Regions from separate parts of the Micromonospora sp. NBC_01412 genome, predicted to be linked through region 3. Evidence: riboswitches for the same ligand, from Rfam matches in the RefSeq annotation. Region 3 holds a riboswitch; each other region holds the start of a gene.
What was found. Region 3 has a riboswitch for cyclic di-AMP ahead of OG617_RS16890 (coiled-coil domain-containing protein). Riboswitches for the same ligand answer to the same signal wherever they lie in the genome.
Positions count from the first base shown of each region.

Region 1: it holds a riboswitch for cyclic di-AMP, as region 3 does, so the genes downstream of both, OG617_RS24130 (C39 family peptidase) here and OG617_RS16890 (coiled-coil domain-containing protein) in region 3, are expected to answer to the same signal.
Region 2: it holds a riboswitch for cyclic di-AMP, as region 3 does, so the genes downstream of both, OG617_RS14375 (NlpC/P60 family protein) here and OG617_RS16890 (coiled-coil domain-containing protein) in region 3, are expected to answer to the same signal.

Region 1 covers NZ_CP109528.1:5,454,612-5,459,501, forward strand. The annotation lists gene OG617_RS24115 (acyltransferase family protein) at 1-520, shown strand, start outside; gene OG617_RS24120 (hypothetical protein) at 678-1,139, shown strand; gene OG617_RS24125 (hypothetical protein) at 1,271-2,032, shown strand; cyclic di-AMP (ydaO/yuaA leader) riboswitch at 2,366-2,507, shown strand; gene OG617_RS24130 (C39 family peptidase) at 2,697-3,593, shown strand; gene OG617_RS24135 (alpha/beta fold hydrolase) at 3,830-4,564, shown strand; gene OG617_RS24140 (CDP-glycerol glycerophosphotransferase family protein) at 4,634-4,890, opposite strand, start outside.
Region 2 covers NZ_CP109528.1:3,143,855-3,148,744, reverse strand. The annotation lists gene OG617_RS14385 (pyridoxamine 5'-phosphate oxidase family protein) at 1-307, opposite strand, end outside; gene dcd (dCTP deaminase) at 407-985, shown strand; gene OG617_RS14375 (NlpC/P60 family protein) at 1,037-2,077, opposite strand; cyclic di-AMP (ydaO/yuaA leader) riboswitch at 2,090-2,230, opposite strand; gene OG617_RS14370 (N-acetylmuramoyl-L-alanine amidase) at 2,442-4,433, shown strand; partial or broken gene OG617_RS14365 (IS30 family transposase) at 4,506-4,890, opposite strand, start outside.
Region 3 covers NZ_CP109528.1:3,657,227-3,662,116, reverse strand. The annotation lists gene OG617_RS16905 (DUF305 domain-containing protein) at 1-559, opposite strand, end outside; gene OG617_RS16900 (hypothetical protein) at 651-1,331, opposite strand; gene OG617_RS16895 (YibE/F family protein) at 1,775-3,181, shown strand; cyclic di-AMP (ydaO/yuaA leader) riboswitch at 3,348-3,479, shown strand; gene OG617_RS16890 (coiled-coil domain-containing protein) at 3,483-4,505, shown strand; gene OG617_RS16885 (carbonic anhydrase) at 4,584-4,890, opposite strand, start outside.

The DNA of each region.
Region 1 (4,890 bases), 1.8 Mb from region 3:
CGTGGCCACCTGGGTCGTCGCCTCGCAGTGGATCCGCGCCGAGCTGTGGGCGGCCCTGCTCGCGGCGGCGTACCTGCTGGTCATCGCCGCCGCAGCCGACGCGGACGTGCGCGGCGCGCGGACGCCGTGGCGGTCCCGGCCGATGGTCTGGCTCGGCGAGGTCTCCTTCGCCTTCTACCTGGTGCACGTCTTCGTCATGGTCACCGTGCTGCGGCTGGCCGACCGGCTCGGCGTGGGGCTGCCCGGCTGGTGGGGGCCGCTGGCCGTGGTCGGCTTCCTGCTGGTGAACCTGGGGCTGGCCGCGCTGCTGCACCGGTGGGTCGAGATGCCGCTGACCCGCCGGCTCGGGCCGCCCCGCCGACCCCGCCCGCCGGCTCCCGGCGGCGGGACGGCCCCCGGCGACCCGCCGGAACCGCCCGGACCGGCGACGACGGCCGCCCCCACGACGGCCGCCCCCACGACGGCCGCCCCCACGACGGAGCGCCCCCGCGAGTACGTCGCCGTCCCCGAGCGGCGCTGACCGGCCCCGCTCCCGCGCCGCCCGCCGGGGTGCCGCCAACGCGCCCGCGACGGGTGGGCGGGTGGGCCGGCGGGCCGGGGAAGAACCGGACGATCGGGACGTCGCGACACGCCCCGCCAGCGGTGCGCCCCGCGGCCGGCTTCGGTAGCGTGAGCGGGTGCTTCCCGTCGCGCCGACTTGCCCCCTGTGGTGGGTCGCGCGCTGGACCGCCCGGATGCTCACCAGCCTGGCCGTCGCGGTCGCCTTCTCGCTGGGCGCCGGATCGCTGTCGTTCGACCCGGCGCCGCCCGCCGACGCGGGCGGCCAAGCCCCGGCCTGGTCGCTGGCCGGCAGCCTGCCCGTGGTCGGGGCTCCCGACCACGACCCCGTGCCGGCCTGGTCCCTGGTCGGCAGCACGCCCGCCATCGGGGCGTCCGACCACGGCCCCGCCCCGGCCGCCGGGGTGCGCGCGGCCGGCCCCGGCCGGGCCGCCGCCGACACCCCGGCCGCCCCCGCGCACCCCGCCGCGGTCCCGCCCGGCCCGGCGGGCCGGTCCGTGGTCGACCCGGCCCCGGCGCCCCGGATGCCCGTCGGCCCCGCCCCGGCGACCGCCGGGTCGCGCGCGCCGCCGCGCGGCTGACCCGCCCGCGACACCGCCCTCTCGCGAAACCTCACCACCGCACCCGTCCGCCCGGCCCGGTGGCGCCCCGCGCCCCACCCGGTGGCGCGCGGAGCCCGCTTCCCGCATCCACCCTCCGTGAGGTGCCGACCATGGACATCGTTCTCTACCAGTTCCTCGTCGAGGTGCCGCTGGCCGCCGCCATCTGGTCGGTGCTGCTCGTGGTGGCGCTCGGGGTGCTCACCGCCCTGGTCGCCCGCCCGCAGCGGGACCGGCCGGCGGTCGACCCCGCCCCGCCCGCCGTCGACCCGGTCATCGAGGAGGCCACCGACCTGCGCCGGTACGCCGAGGAGGTGGGGGTGGCCGCCGTCGGCGCCGCCCGGACCGCCCGCCGGCGGCGCGAAGCGTGGCTGGCCGCCCAGGACGCCCTCGATCGGGCCTGGCAGGCGTACGACGAGGCGGAGGCCGCCGCGCGGCGCTTCTCCGGCGCGGGGGCCCTGCCTGCGCCGCGCACCCCCCGAACCCCCGCCGAGTACGCCGCCCGGGAGCGTTGGCTGCACCACGCCGCGACGGCCGCCCACCTGCGCGGCGAGCTGTCCATCCGGCAGCTCTGCGACGTCTTCGCGCACCGGGGCGGCTGGAACCCCCGGCTGCACCCGGCCCAGCAGGAGGTCGTGCTGGCCCGGGCGGTGCGGGACGGGAGGCAGGCCGGCCACCGGGCGGCGGTGGCCCGGGAGCGGGCGGCCTGGCGCGACGCCGAGCTGGCCGCCGAGGCCGCCCGGACGCTGGCCGTCGAGGCGTACGCCGCTGCGGAGCGGGCCCGCCCCGTCCGGTCGCCCACGCCCCGGGCAGCGACGGCGGCGGCCGGCCGCATCGTCCCCGCCGCCCGCTGGCGTCCGGCCCGGGCCGGCTGACCCGATCCGGGCGGTAGCTGACCCGATCCGGGCGTCGCGGTGGCCGGCCCCGGATTTCTTGGGTGATGCCGGTCACGTCGCTCGGGTAAACGGGCAGTCGACCCATCGGGGTGGATCGGCCGACACAACTCACCGACGATCACGACCAATCGTCCGGTTGTCGCCCTGCGGCACCCCGAAGGCCCGTAATCCCATTGAGTCACGTCAGTTCCCAATGTGCCGCAAGAAAGTTGATCGGAGAGGGTTTAGGCAGGTGGGAGGGGGTTGGCAGGGCTTCGACCGGCCAGTAATGTCGGCCCGTCCGGTGCGGTACCCGATCGCAAGAGGCGACGCCGCGCCGACCCGCTCAATCGTGACCATCACGAACCGGGGACCCAATGCAGTGTGGGGTGAATCCGCGGGCCACGGCCTGCGGTAGGGCGATCTTCCCGCCCGAATCCGTCAGCTAACCCGGTAGGCGGTGTCGGAAGGAGTGCCATCCTCGTGCAGCGCGACCCCATCCCTCGGTTGTTCCTCCACTGCGGCGCCATGGTGCCCGCGTCCGTCGCCCCTGGGCTGACGAGCTGACCCGCGCACCCGCCCGTACGCCCGGCTGACCGGGCGTCTTCCCAGAGCGGTCCCCACCGGCCGTGGACGTCTCGTCCGCGCCGCCGTGCGACGACGCATGCCCGGGTGCCCCGCTCTCCGCCCCACCCCCGTGGAGGAACACGTGAACGACCACCTCAAGCGGCAGTTGCGACGTCTCGCCACCGAGCGCCCGTACCAGGTCGTCGCCGGCTCGGCCGCGGCGCTCCTGCTGGCCTCCGGCACCGGTGTGCTGCTGGCCGGCGCCGACGACACCCCCGCCCCGCGGCAGACCACCAACGCCGCCGTGGCCGAGATCGCACCCCGCCTCGACGGCGTGGCCAGCCGCGCCCAGGCCCGGGTCGGCGCGACCGCGTCGCCCAGCGCCTCGCCGTCGCCGAGCGCCACCACGGCCGCGCCGAACCCCGACCTGACCACCAAGGCGGCCCCGAAGCAGACCACGGCGAAGGCGGCCGCCCCGAAGCCGCCGTCGTCGAAGTCCCTCGACTACGACTACCAGGCGCAGACCACCTACTTCTACTGCGGCCCCGCGGCGGTTCGCAACGCGCTCTCCGCCACCGGCGTCGGGAGCAACCAGGACGGGCTGGCCAGCCGCCTCGGCACCACCGAGATGGGCACCAACTCGGCCGAGGACACCACCCGGGTGCTCAACGAGATGGTCAAGGGCGACCCGTACCGGACCCGGATGATCCCGGGCGGCGCCGCCACCCGGGCCCAGATCGACCGGCTCCAGGCCGACGTGGTGACGGCGGTCGGCGCCGGGCGCGGCGTCGTGGTGAACATCGCCGGCGACGCCACCGACGTCGACGGCGGCTGGCACTCCTTCCCCGGCGGCCACTACATCGCCGTCGTCGGCTACCGCAACAACGGCAGCACCGTACGGATCGCCGACTCGGCGAACCCGGCCGTCCCGGCGTACTGGATCAGCACCACCGCCCTGGCGCACTGGGCGGCGACCAGGGGCTACTCGGCCTGATCGCCCTCCCCCCACCGGCCCCGGCTCACCCTGTGAGCCGGGGCCGGTGCCGTCTCACCCCGGCCGGGCCGCCCGTCGCCCGCCCCGGTCCGACCCCGCCCCGCCCGTGCCCCGACCCGGTCCGCCCGGGTCCGTGTCGTGTCCCGCCCGGGTCCGTGTCGTGTCCCGCCCCGGTCCGTGTCGTGTCCCGGTCCGGCCTCTCGCCCGGCGGGCCGCGCGGTGCGACACTGCGCTGCGTGACCGACGACACGGGTACCCGGCGCGTGGCTCTGCTGCTGCACGGCATGGGCGGCACGGGGGAGGTGTGGCTGCCCTGCGCGCCGCTGCTGGAGAGCCGCTGGCCTGGCCGGTGGCTGGCGCCCGACCTGGCCGGCCACGGCTGGTCGCCGGCGCCGTCGGTCTACACCTTCGCCGGGCTCGCCGACCGGGTGGCCGAGGGGCTGCGCCCCGGCGACCGGCTCGTGGTGCTCGGGCACTCGCTTGGCGGGGTGGTCGGCCTCGCGCTGGCCGCGCGCGGCCGAGGGCTGCCTGTCGACGCGGTGGTCGGTCTCGGGATCAAGGTCGCCTGGTCGGCCACCGAGCTGGACCGGGCCCGCGAGCTGGCCGCCCGCCCCGTGACCTGGTTGGCCTCCCGGGACGAGGCGGCCCGCCGCTACCTGCGGGTGTCCGGCCTGGCCGGGCTGGTCGCCCCGGACGATCCCGTGGTGGACGCCGGGCTGCGCCGGGAGGGCGGCCGGTGGCGGCTGGCCATGGACCCCGCGGTCTTCGGGGTCGGCGCACCGGATCTGCCCGCCCTGCTGGCCGCCGTCGACGTCCCGGTCCTCCTGGCCCGGGGCGAGCACGACCCCATGGTCACCGACGCCCAACTCGGGGAACTGGCCGTCCCGACGGCCACCCTGCCCGGCCTCGGCCACAACGCACACGTCGAAAACCCCGCCGCCGTCCTATCCCTCCTGACCCCCCACCTCTGACGGGACACGGTCCCGTTGATCAAGAGGTTTCCGTCGGCTCTGCGCCCAACCCTGACGCAAACTTCTTGATCAACGCGGGGGTCGGGGGTGGGGGTGGGGGTGAGAGGGAAGAGGGGTGGTTGGGCGGGGGGTGGGTGGGGTCCAGGTTGGGGTCAGTTCGTGGCGGGCTGCCGTCAGGAATGCCTCGGCGTACTGCTGGGTGGGGAAGTCGCCCAGGTAGCGGGAGCGGGTGGCCCAGCGGGCCGTTGCCTGCGGGTCGGTGTCGAGCAGGTGGCCGAGCACCTCGTCGAGGTTGGCCGCGTCGCGCCGCAGCACGTAGCCGGAGC
Region 2 (4,890 bases), 510 kb from region 3:
CCCGGGCCTGGTCGGTCACCGGCCGGGCGTGCCCCGCCACGTACGCCTCGTCGTCGCTGTCCTCCGGCGGGAAGGAGTGCAGCGCGTAGCGGCCGTCGCGTTCGAGGTCGCGCCGCTTCGGCGAGTCGACGATGAAGCAGAAGAGCCCGTCGTCGGTGATCACCGGGGAGACCGGGTGCACCCGGGGCCCACCGTCGGCGCGGACGGTGGCCAGGTAGCCGAAGCCCGGCCCGTACTGCTGCATGAGGAGGCGGATCCCGCCGGCGAGTCGTGGCTCGTCAGCGGCGAATTCGGACCAGGAAGCCATGCCGACATTCTATCGAACACGTGTACGACAGGCGAGCGCGGCACGCCGGGTGCAGCGGGCGATGACAGGCCCACCGACCAGGGTCGCTATGGTGTGGCGATGCTGCTCTCCGACCGCGATCTCGTCAGCGAGCTGAAGGCTGGCACGCTCGCGCTGGAGCCGTTCGAGCCCACCCTGGTACAGCCGTCGAGCATCGACGTGCGCCTCGACAAGCTCTTTCGGGTCTTCAACAACCACCTCTACACGCACATCGACCCGTCGGTGCAGCAGGACGACCTGACCTCGGCGGTCGAGGTGCCCGACGGCGAGCCGTACGTGCTGCACCCGGGAGAGTTCGTGCTCGCCTCCACGCTGGAGGTGATCTCGCTCGGCGACCAGCTCGCGGGCCGGCTGGAGGGCAAGAGCTCGCTGGGCCGGCTCGGGCTGCTCACCCACTCGACCGCCGGGTTCATCGACCCGGGATTCTCCGGTCACGTCACGCTGGAGCTGTCCAACGTGGCGAACCTGCCGATCACGCTCTGGCCGGGCATGAAGATCGGCCAGCTCTGCATCTTCCGGCTCTCCTCGCCGGCCGAGCACCCGTACGGGTCGAAGGTGTACGGCTCGCGGTACCAGGGCCAGCGCGGCCCGACCCCGAGCCGCTCCTGGCAGAACTGGCACACCTGGCCCACCCGCTGACGGCGCGGGCGTGGTCGAGGGGCCCGTCCCGCAGAACGGGCCCCTCGCCGCTCAGTCGGGGCGGCCGTAGCTGTTGATCTGGCCGTCGTCGACGCGCTTCATCTTGACGGGCTGGCCGGCCTGGGAGGCGTGCACCACCCAGCCGTTGCCGACGTACATGCCGACGTGGTGCAGGTCGGCGTAGTAGAAGACAAGGTCGCCGGGGCGCAGGTCGGCGCGGCTCACCCGGGCGGTCACCGACCGCTGCTGGGCCGCGTTGTGCGGCAGCGACACGCCGGCCTTGGCCCAGGCCGCGAGCATCAGGCCGGAGCAGTCGTACGAGTTGGGACCTTCGGCGCCCCAGACGTAGGGCTTGCCGATCTGGGCGCAGGCGAACTTCACCGCGACCCCCGCGCCGCCGCCCGGGTAGGCAGCCGGGCAGGGGGCGGGCCGCAGCGCGCCGCCACCGCCGTTGCCGTACACCTTGAGCCGCAGCTTCTGGAGCCGGTCGATCTCGGCGTTGATCTGCTTCCGCTTGGCGGCGAGCTGCGCCTCGGTGCGGGCGAGCTGGGTGACCATCTCGTCCAGCGGCTTCTTCTTCGCGTCCAGTTCGTCGCGGAGGTCGATGACCGCCCGGACGTCGCGCTGCTGGCGCTCGGCGAACTGGTCGAGCAGCTCCAACTGCCCCATCATCTGACCGGGCGAGCGGCTGCCGAGCAGCGCGTTCACCGCCGAGAGGTTCTCACTCTTGTACGCCTCGACGGCGAGGCCGCTGACCTTGTCCATCGCCTCGTCGACCCGGCGTTGCAGCGGCCCGATCTGCTTGGCGAGCGCGTCGGCCTGCCGGCGCTTGAGGGCGAGGTCCTGGCGGGTGGCGTTGTGCCGCTCGATGAGCGGTTCGAGCTTGTTCCAGTCCTGGTCGATCTGCCGCTCGATCTCGGCGACCGAGGGGTCGGCGTGGGCCGCGATCGGGGCGCCGGTCAGGACGACGGCGGCGCCGGCCAGGGCGGCGAGGGCGGTGGTGAAGCGTGACCAGCGTGGGCGCGGCGCGGCCGGCATCCGGTCGGCGAGCGCCGACCGGCGTGACGGGCGCCGCGGGGCATGGTGTGCCACCGGGCTCCGTTCTCCTTCTTCCCTGACCGCCTACCAGGTTAGCTGACGGGTTCGGGCGGGAAGGGAGAGCGCCCTACCGCAGCGGCGCTGCGGATTCACCCCGGCGTACCTGGGTCCCCGGCTCGCCCGGAGGCGACTCGGCGGTGTCGGACCGTCACCGCCCGGCTGGGCGGTACAGCTACCGGCCGACGATTGACCAGAGTAGAGACGTCCGTTATCGATCCGCAACCCGCCAGGCCGTGACACGGCATACCACACCACCGTGTGGAAGTTTCCTTCACATCAAAACGCCTGGTGGAAAGCTATTGACGCGGGAGGACGACGGCGGGAGGGTGACCTCATCAACATCCACTCGGGAGGTTCAATGCCCCGTTTTGTCGCGTCGTCGAGCAGGCGGATCCTGCTCGGTGCCGCCGTGGCCGCCACCACGGCCCTCGTGCCCCTCGGTACCGTAGCCACCCCGGCCGCAGCCGGCCAGACCCCCGACCGCCAGCAGCAGTACGCAAACGCCGCCGCCGAGTACGGCGTGCCGGAGAGCGTCCTGCTCGGCGTCTCCTACCTCCAGTCCCGCTGGGACACCAACGCCGGCACCCCCAGCACCAGCGGGGGGTACGGGCCGATGCACCTCACCGACGCCGAATACGTGACCGGCCTGCCCACCGGCACCCACCACGACTCCGGCGACGAGGACCCGCGGGGGGACGACTCCCGCCCGGCCCCCGCCGCCGCCCAGCCGTCTGCCGACGAGGCCCCGACCGCCGAGTCGTTGCAGACCCTGGACACCGCCGCCACCCTCACCGGGGCCGACGAGGCGGCCCTGCGCGCCGACGCGCCGACGAACATCCGGGGCGGGGCGGCGCTGCTCGCGTCGTACCAGCGGCAGATCGGCGCCCCGGTCGGGGCCGGCACCGACCCGGCGGCCTGGTACGGCGCGGTCGCCCGGTACGCCGGCGCGGACGGCGCCGACGCGGCGGCGGCCTTCGCCGACGAGGTCTTCGGCACCATCGCCGGCGGCGAGAGCCGGGTGACCGACGACGGGCAGCGGGTGACCCTCGCCGCCCGCGCGGTGACCCCGCAGAAGTCCTGGCTGGACCGGCTCGGCCTGCGCCTGCCGGAGCGCCCCGACGGCCTGGAGTGCCCGTCGAGCATCTCCTGCGAGTGGATCCCCGCGCCGTACCAGTCGCTCGGCGCCGACCCCGGCGACTACGGCAACCACGACCTCTCCGACCGGCCGAAGCGGCAGAAGGTCGAGTACATCCTCATCCACGACACCGAGGCCAGCTACGCGAGCACCCTCAGGATGGTCCAGGACCCGACCTACGTGAGCTGGCACTACACGCTGCGCTCGGTGGACGGGCACATCGCCCAGCACGTGAAGACCAAGGACGTGGCCTGGCACGCCGGCAACTGGTACATCAACTCCAAGTCGATCGGGCTGGAGCACGAGGGCTTCGCCGCCCAGGGCACCTGGTACACCGAGGCGATGTACCGCACCTCGTCGAAGCTGGTCCGGTACCTCGCGCTGCGGCACGGCGTCCCGCTGGACCGGCAGCACATCATCGGCCACGACAACGTTCCCGGCACCGTCGCGGCGAACGTGCGGGGGATGCACTGGGACCCGGGCCCGTACTGGGACTGGTCGCACTACTTCGACCTGCTGCGCGCGCCGGAGCTCAACACCGGCACCCCGCTGACCGGCATGGTGCGGATCGACCCGGACTTCGCCACCAACCGGCCGGCGTTCACCGGCTGTGTGACGGCAGGCGTGCCGTGCCCCTCGCGCGGCTCCTCGGCGGTGGTGCTGCGCAGCGCGCCGCGCGCCGACGCGCCGCTGGTCAACGACGTCGCCCTGCGCCCCGACGGCTCGCCGGCCACGATGCACATCTCCGACCACGGGGCCCGTGCCTCGTCGGGGCAGACGTACGCCCTGGCCGGCCGCGAGGGCGACTGGACGGCGATCTGGTACCTCGGGCAGAAGGCGTGGTTCCACAACCCGTCCTCCGCGCCCACGGCGGCCTGGACCATCGGCCTGGTGGCCACCCCGAAGGCCGGGAAGGCGACGATCCCGGTGTACGGGCGGGCGTACCCGGAGGAGGCGGCGTACCCGGCCGGCGTGCCGTACCAGCCGATCTCGCCGTTGCAGTACACCCTCTCCGCCGGCCAGCGGTACGCCGTCGGCAACGTGCTGCCCAGCGAGTACTACCGGGCCACCACGTTCGACGGCTCGGCGCCCGGTGACTGGACGGTGATCCGGGGCGAGAAGAAGTACGTGCAGATCCAGTTCGGCCACCGGATCATGTACGTCGACCGCGCCGACGTGAACCTGGTGCCGTCCCCGCTGGGCGCGCCCCGCTGACGGTTTCCTCGGCACGACGAAGGCCCCCGGTCGGGTGGGCGGTTTCTGGGGGTCCTCGCAACACCTGATGGCTTAGGTGGCTGTCAGTAGATCACGCAGACGCTCGGCTGGGTTGTCCCAGCCGAGCGTCTGTCGTGGGCGGCCGTTGAGTTCTTGAGCGACGTGCTCAAGGTCTGCGGGTCCGTGGACCGACAGGTCGGTGCCCTTGGGGAAGTACTGGCGGAGCAGGCCGTTGGTGTTCTCGTTGGATCCGCGCTGCCAGGGCGAGTGCGGGTCGCAGAAGTAGACGGGCACCCCGGTGGCGAGGGTGAACTGCTTGTGGGCAGCCATTTCCGCGCCCTGGTCCCAGGTCAGCGATCCGCGTAGGTGGGCCGGCAGTGTGCCGATGAGATCCACCAGCACGTCGCGGACTTCTTCGGCGGTGTGCCCGCCGGGCAGATGCCCGAGCATCACGTAC
Region 3 (4,890 bases):
TCACCTTGGCGTCGGCGTTCGTGCCCTTCGCCAGTTCCTCCTTCGCCATGGTGATCGCACCCTCGTGGTGGGCGATCATCATGGTCAGGAACTGCCGGTCGAACTCGGCGCCGGTCGCGCCCGCCAGCCTGGTCAGGTCTGCGGCGGACATCATCCCGGGCATGCCGTGGTCCATCCCCGGCATGTCGTGCCCGGGACCGTCCGACGGGACGGGGCGGCCCCACCCGGCGAGCCAGCCGGTCATGGTCGCGATCTCCGGCCCCTGGGCACCCTTGATCTCAACGGCGAGGTGCTTGACCTCGGCGTCGGCGGCCCGGGTGTCGGCCAGCTCGGCCATCTCCACCGCCTGCCGGTGGTGCGGGATCATCATCTGGGCGAACATCACGTCGGCGTCGCCGAACGTGGCCGATCCGCTGGCCGGTGCGCCGCCGGTCGCGGCGGGCTGCGTGTCGTGGCCGGAGGAGGCGTGGTCGGCGGAGCCGCAGGCGGTCAGGGCCAGGGCGGCGGCGAGCGCCCCGCCGGCCAGTGCGACGCGGCGCGCGATGGTACGAGTGGTCACGGTCTGGATCCTTCGGTGTCGAGTGCGTACGCGGGCAGGACGGGGACACGGGTCGCCGGCAGCAGAGGCCGGGCGCCCGCGTCGGGGCGTCCTACGTGCGCGACACCGAGGTCTCGGCCAGCCGCAGGCCGATCGGCCGGGGCGGTGGGGCACGCGGACCGGCGGGCGGCCCGCCCAGCCGACGGGCGGACGGGCCGACCGCCCGCACCCCGCTGAGCAGGAGCACGGCCACGAACAGCGCCAACGCGAGCGCCCCGAGCACAGCCAGACAGATGCTCCAGCCGGGCGGCCCGGCACCTGGATCGCCGGCGGGCAGCAGCCGCGTGGACGAGCACCCCGCCATCGGACAGCCCTCGGGCAACACCCGCACCGCGCCCACCCGCGTCACGCCGACCCGGAGCACGGCGCCTTCCCCCACCTCGGCCACGGAAGAGGCCGCGCCGACCACGCCGGCCACAGGAACGGCCACGCCGGTCAAGGCGGCCACGGGGAGGGCAGCGCCGACCACGGCGGCCACAGGAACGGCCGCGTCGACCATGGGGAAGGCAGCGCCGACCACGTCGGTCATGGCGGAAGCGTCGCCCGTCGCGGCGGCGTGGGAGGAGGCTGCCAGGTGCGCGTCGGGAGGCCCGGCCCGGTCGTGACCGCCGTGGTCCCCGCCGCCGTGGGCGCCGTGGCCGAGGGTGTGCATCGCGGCCAGCCCGACCAGGGTGCAGACCAGCAGCGCGAGCCGGGCCCACCGCCCGGCAGTCAGCACCGTCGCCATCCGCACCCGGTCCACGCTAGCCGGTCCGGCGGGACGCCCGGGCCGAACACGCCACGGGCGGCCGCACCGCCGCCCACCGGTCCCGGCCGGCGCGGTGACCTGCCCCCGCACCCAGGGCGGGACGATCGACCCGGAGGCCAGTCGGGGGCATGTTCCGGCGGGCAGGCCGACGCGCGATCGGCGTTCCCAGGTGGGGATGGCTACCATTCCGGGCGATGGTTGTCCGGATTCCGCATCGCCCGCCCCGCGCACCCCGCCGGGTGGCGCCGACCCGGCGGCCGGTGCCGGGCCGCCGCGCCGTCCCACCCCGTGTTCTCCATGCGTGACGGCGCGGGCACCGTCCCCGCCAAAGTCCGGCCGGACGGGCCGGGCCGGGCCGGACGACGGGAACGCTGAACCGCCCGGTACACCGGGCCGCACCCCGCGCTGACACCGTTTGGAGACCGTCGATGGGCGCCGACCACACCCGACCGGCCCCGCCCACCCCACCCGGGGTGCGGCGGGTCCTCGTCGCGACCGTGGTGCCGCTCTTCGTGATCACCGTGATCGCGGCGATCGTCCTCTGGCCCCGCGACGGGGGCCCGCGGGGCGACGGCAGCGCGGCGGTGCCCCGGTACCACGGCACGGTGACCCGGGTGGTCACCGAGGCGTGCCCGCCGCAGCCGGAGACGCCGGAGGACAGCTCGGGCGGGCCGGGCGCGCAGGACGGCCCGTGCGGCACGGTCACCGTACGGGTGGAGCAGGGGCCGGACGCGGGGCAGCAGGTCGAGACGCCGGTCCCGACCGGTCCCGGCGCGCCCACCGTCGCGGTCGACGACCGGATCGTCCTGGTCGAGCTGACCGACCCGGCCGACCCGTCGGCGAGCGCCTACAACATCGCCGAGCACCAGCGCGGCACCCCGCTGGTGTGGCTGGCGGTGGTGTTCGCGCTGGCGATCGTCGCGTTCGGCCGTTGGCGAGGGCTGGCCGCCCTGGCCGGCCTGGCCGCCACCTTCGCCATCCTGCTGACGTTCGTGCTGCCCGGGATCGGTGCCGGCGGGTCACCGCTGCTGATCGCCATCGTCGGCTCGGCGTTGATCATGTTCGTGGTGTTGTATCTCACTCACGGGGTGAGCGCGCAGACCTCCGTCGCCGTCCTCGGCACCCTGGGCAGCCTGGTGCTCACCGGCGTCCTCGGCACCCTGGCCACCGCCGCCACCCACCTCACCGGGTACGGCAGCGAGGACGCCACCACCCTGTCGATGTTCCGGGGCGACGTGGACCTGCACGGCCTGCTGCTGGCCGGCATCATCATCGGCTCGCTCGGGGTGCTCGACGACGTCACGGTCACCCAGGCGGCCACGGTGACCGAGCTGGCGCACGCCAACCCGGGGCTGTCCCGGTTGCAGCTCTACCGGGCGGCCACCCGGGTCGGCCGGGCACACATCGCGTCCACGGTGAACACCATCGTGCTGGCGTACGCGGGCGCGTCGCTGCCGCTGCTGCTCCTGCTCACCGCCGATTCCCGCCCGGTGACCGAGATCCTGACCACCGAGTTCATGGCTCAGGAGATCGTCCGCAGCGCCGTCGCCACACTGGGCCTGATCGCCGCCGTGCCGCTGACGACCGGGCTGGCCGCAATGGTCACCGCGGCGGGCCGGGCCGCCACGGCCCGACCCGGCCGGCCGGGCGGCGACGGGGACGTGCCAGCCTCGCGTACCCCCGGCGCCGGCCGGCACCCGGCGGAGCGGGACCTCGCGCTGGAGGCGCTCAGCGGTGGGCGGCCCGACGACCGGTTTCCGGGCGGGCCGGCCCGCCCCACCGATCCCCCGGCCCGGTGGGCCGGCCGAGAAGGGAGCACGGACAGCGCATGGTGACACTCCGCAGCGTGACCGAGAGTGGCGGCACGCGTGAGAACCGCGTCACCGACTACCGAAAGCAATTGCAAAATGACGCTTTTAGTCGGCATCCGGACGTAGATCCCCACGAGGACTGTCGGGTAACCTCGCTGCCGGTCACCGCCGAAGGCGCGCAGCGGCGCCTGCGGTGCCGCCGCCCAATCGCCGCGAGGCGAACCGGGGACCCAGGTACCTGGGGTGAATCCGCGACAGCGGTAGGGGCCACTTCCGCCCCGAACCCGTCAGCTAACCCGGTCGGCGGTCGATGGAAGGGAACACTGTGACGGCACCCCTGCGCCGCTGGCTGGCACCCGTGGCGGCCGTGTTCGCCGCGCTGGCGATCCTCGCCGGGCCGGCCATCCCGGCGCTGGCCGCGCCCTCCACCCCCAAACCCTCGGGGCACGAGGAGGACGACGAGCCCAAGCTGATCACCGACGTCATCGAGGCCGCCAACCGGGACTACACCCAGGCCAAGGCGAAGCTCGACAAGTCCAAGAAGCGCCAGCTCCAGCTCGCCCAGGAGGTGAAGCTGGCCGAACAGGAGCTGGAAGCGCTCGCCCCACAGATCAGCGAGATGGCCGCCCAGTCGTACCGGACCGGGCGGATCGGCCCGATGGCGGTGCTGCTGGAAAGCGGCGCCCCGGACTCGTTCGTCGAGCGCGCCACCGCCCTCGACCAGCTCAATATGATCAACGCTCGGAAGCTGGGCGAGGTCAACGACGCCAAGGAGCGGGCGGAACAGGCCAAGATCGCGGTCGACGCCGAGATCCGCGAGCAGCAGAAGCAGACCGCGATCATGGCGAAGAAGAAGCACGACGCCGAGAAGTCCCTCGCACTGGTCGGCGGCAAGGGCTTCACCGGCGGACTGGTCAACGCCACGTCCCCGGTCGCGAAGATCGCGCCGGGCCGGGGCTCGGATGGCGACTGGCCCCCCGAGTCGTGCAGCGAGAACGACCCGACCACCTCCGGCTGCATCACGTCGCGCACGCTGCACGCGTACAAGGAGACCAAGAAGGCCGGTTTCCACCGGTTCGTCGGCTGCTACCGCCCGGGCGGGCCGTGGGAGCACCCCAAGGGCCGGGCCTGCGACTGGTCGCTGCAGAACAGCGGGTTCGCCCCCTGGCACAACAACGACACCCGGATGTACGGCAACAACCTCGCCGCGTTCCTCATCCGCAACGCCGACCGGCTCGGCATCTACTACGTCATCTGGAACCGGCAGATCTGGTTCCCGGCGACCGGCTGGAAGTCCTACAGCGGACCCTCCGACCACACAGATCACGTACACATGTCGCTGCTCTGACGACGCCGCCACGCGATCGAGGGCCGTCCCACACACCTTGCGGGGCGGCCCTCGTCGTGTCGCGGTCCCACGAGCGCCTCAGGCGGCGGCCGGGGCCGCCCGGGTGGTCGGGGCGGCCCCCTGGAGCGGGGCGGCTCCCGGGGACGGGGTGATTGCGTCCTGGGCGGCCAGGGCGGAGGCGGCCGGGGCCGGAGCGCCCGGGGCCGCGGTGACGGCCGGGACGGAGCCGGCGGGCACCGCGGCCACCGTCCGCGCCTCGCCCGCGCTGAGCCGGTACGACATCCCGACCACCGCGCACCGCCCGGCGGTGACCTCGGCGGCCAGCACGGACGAGTTGGCGAGCATCGCCTCGACGGTCTGCGCGATGTGGATGTCGACGATCCCG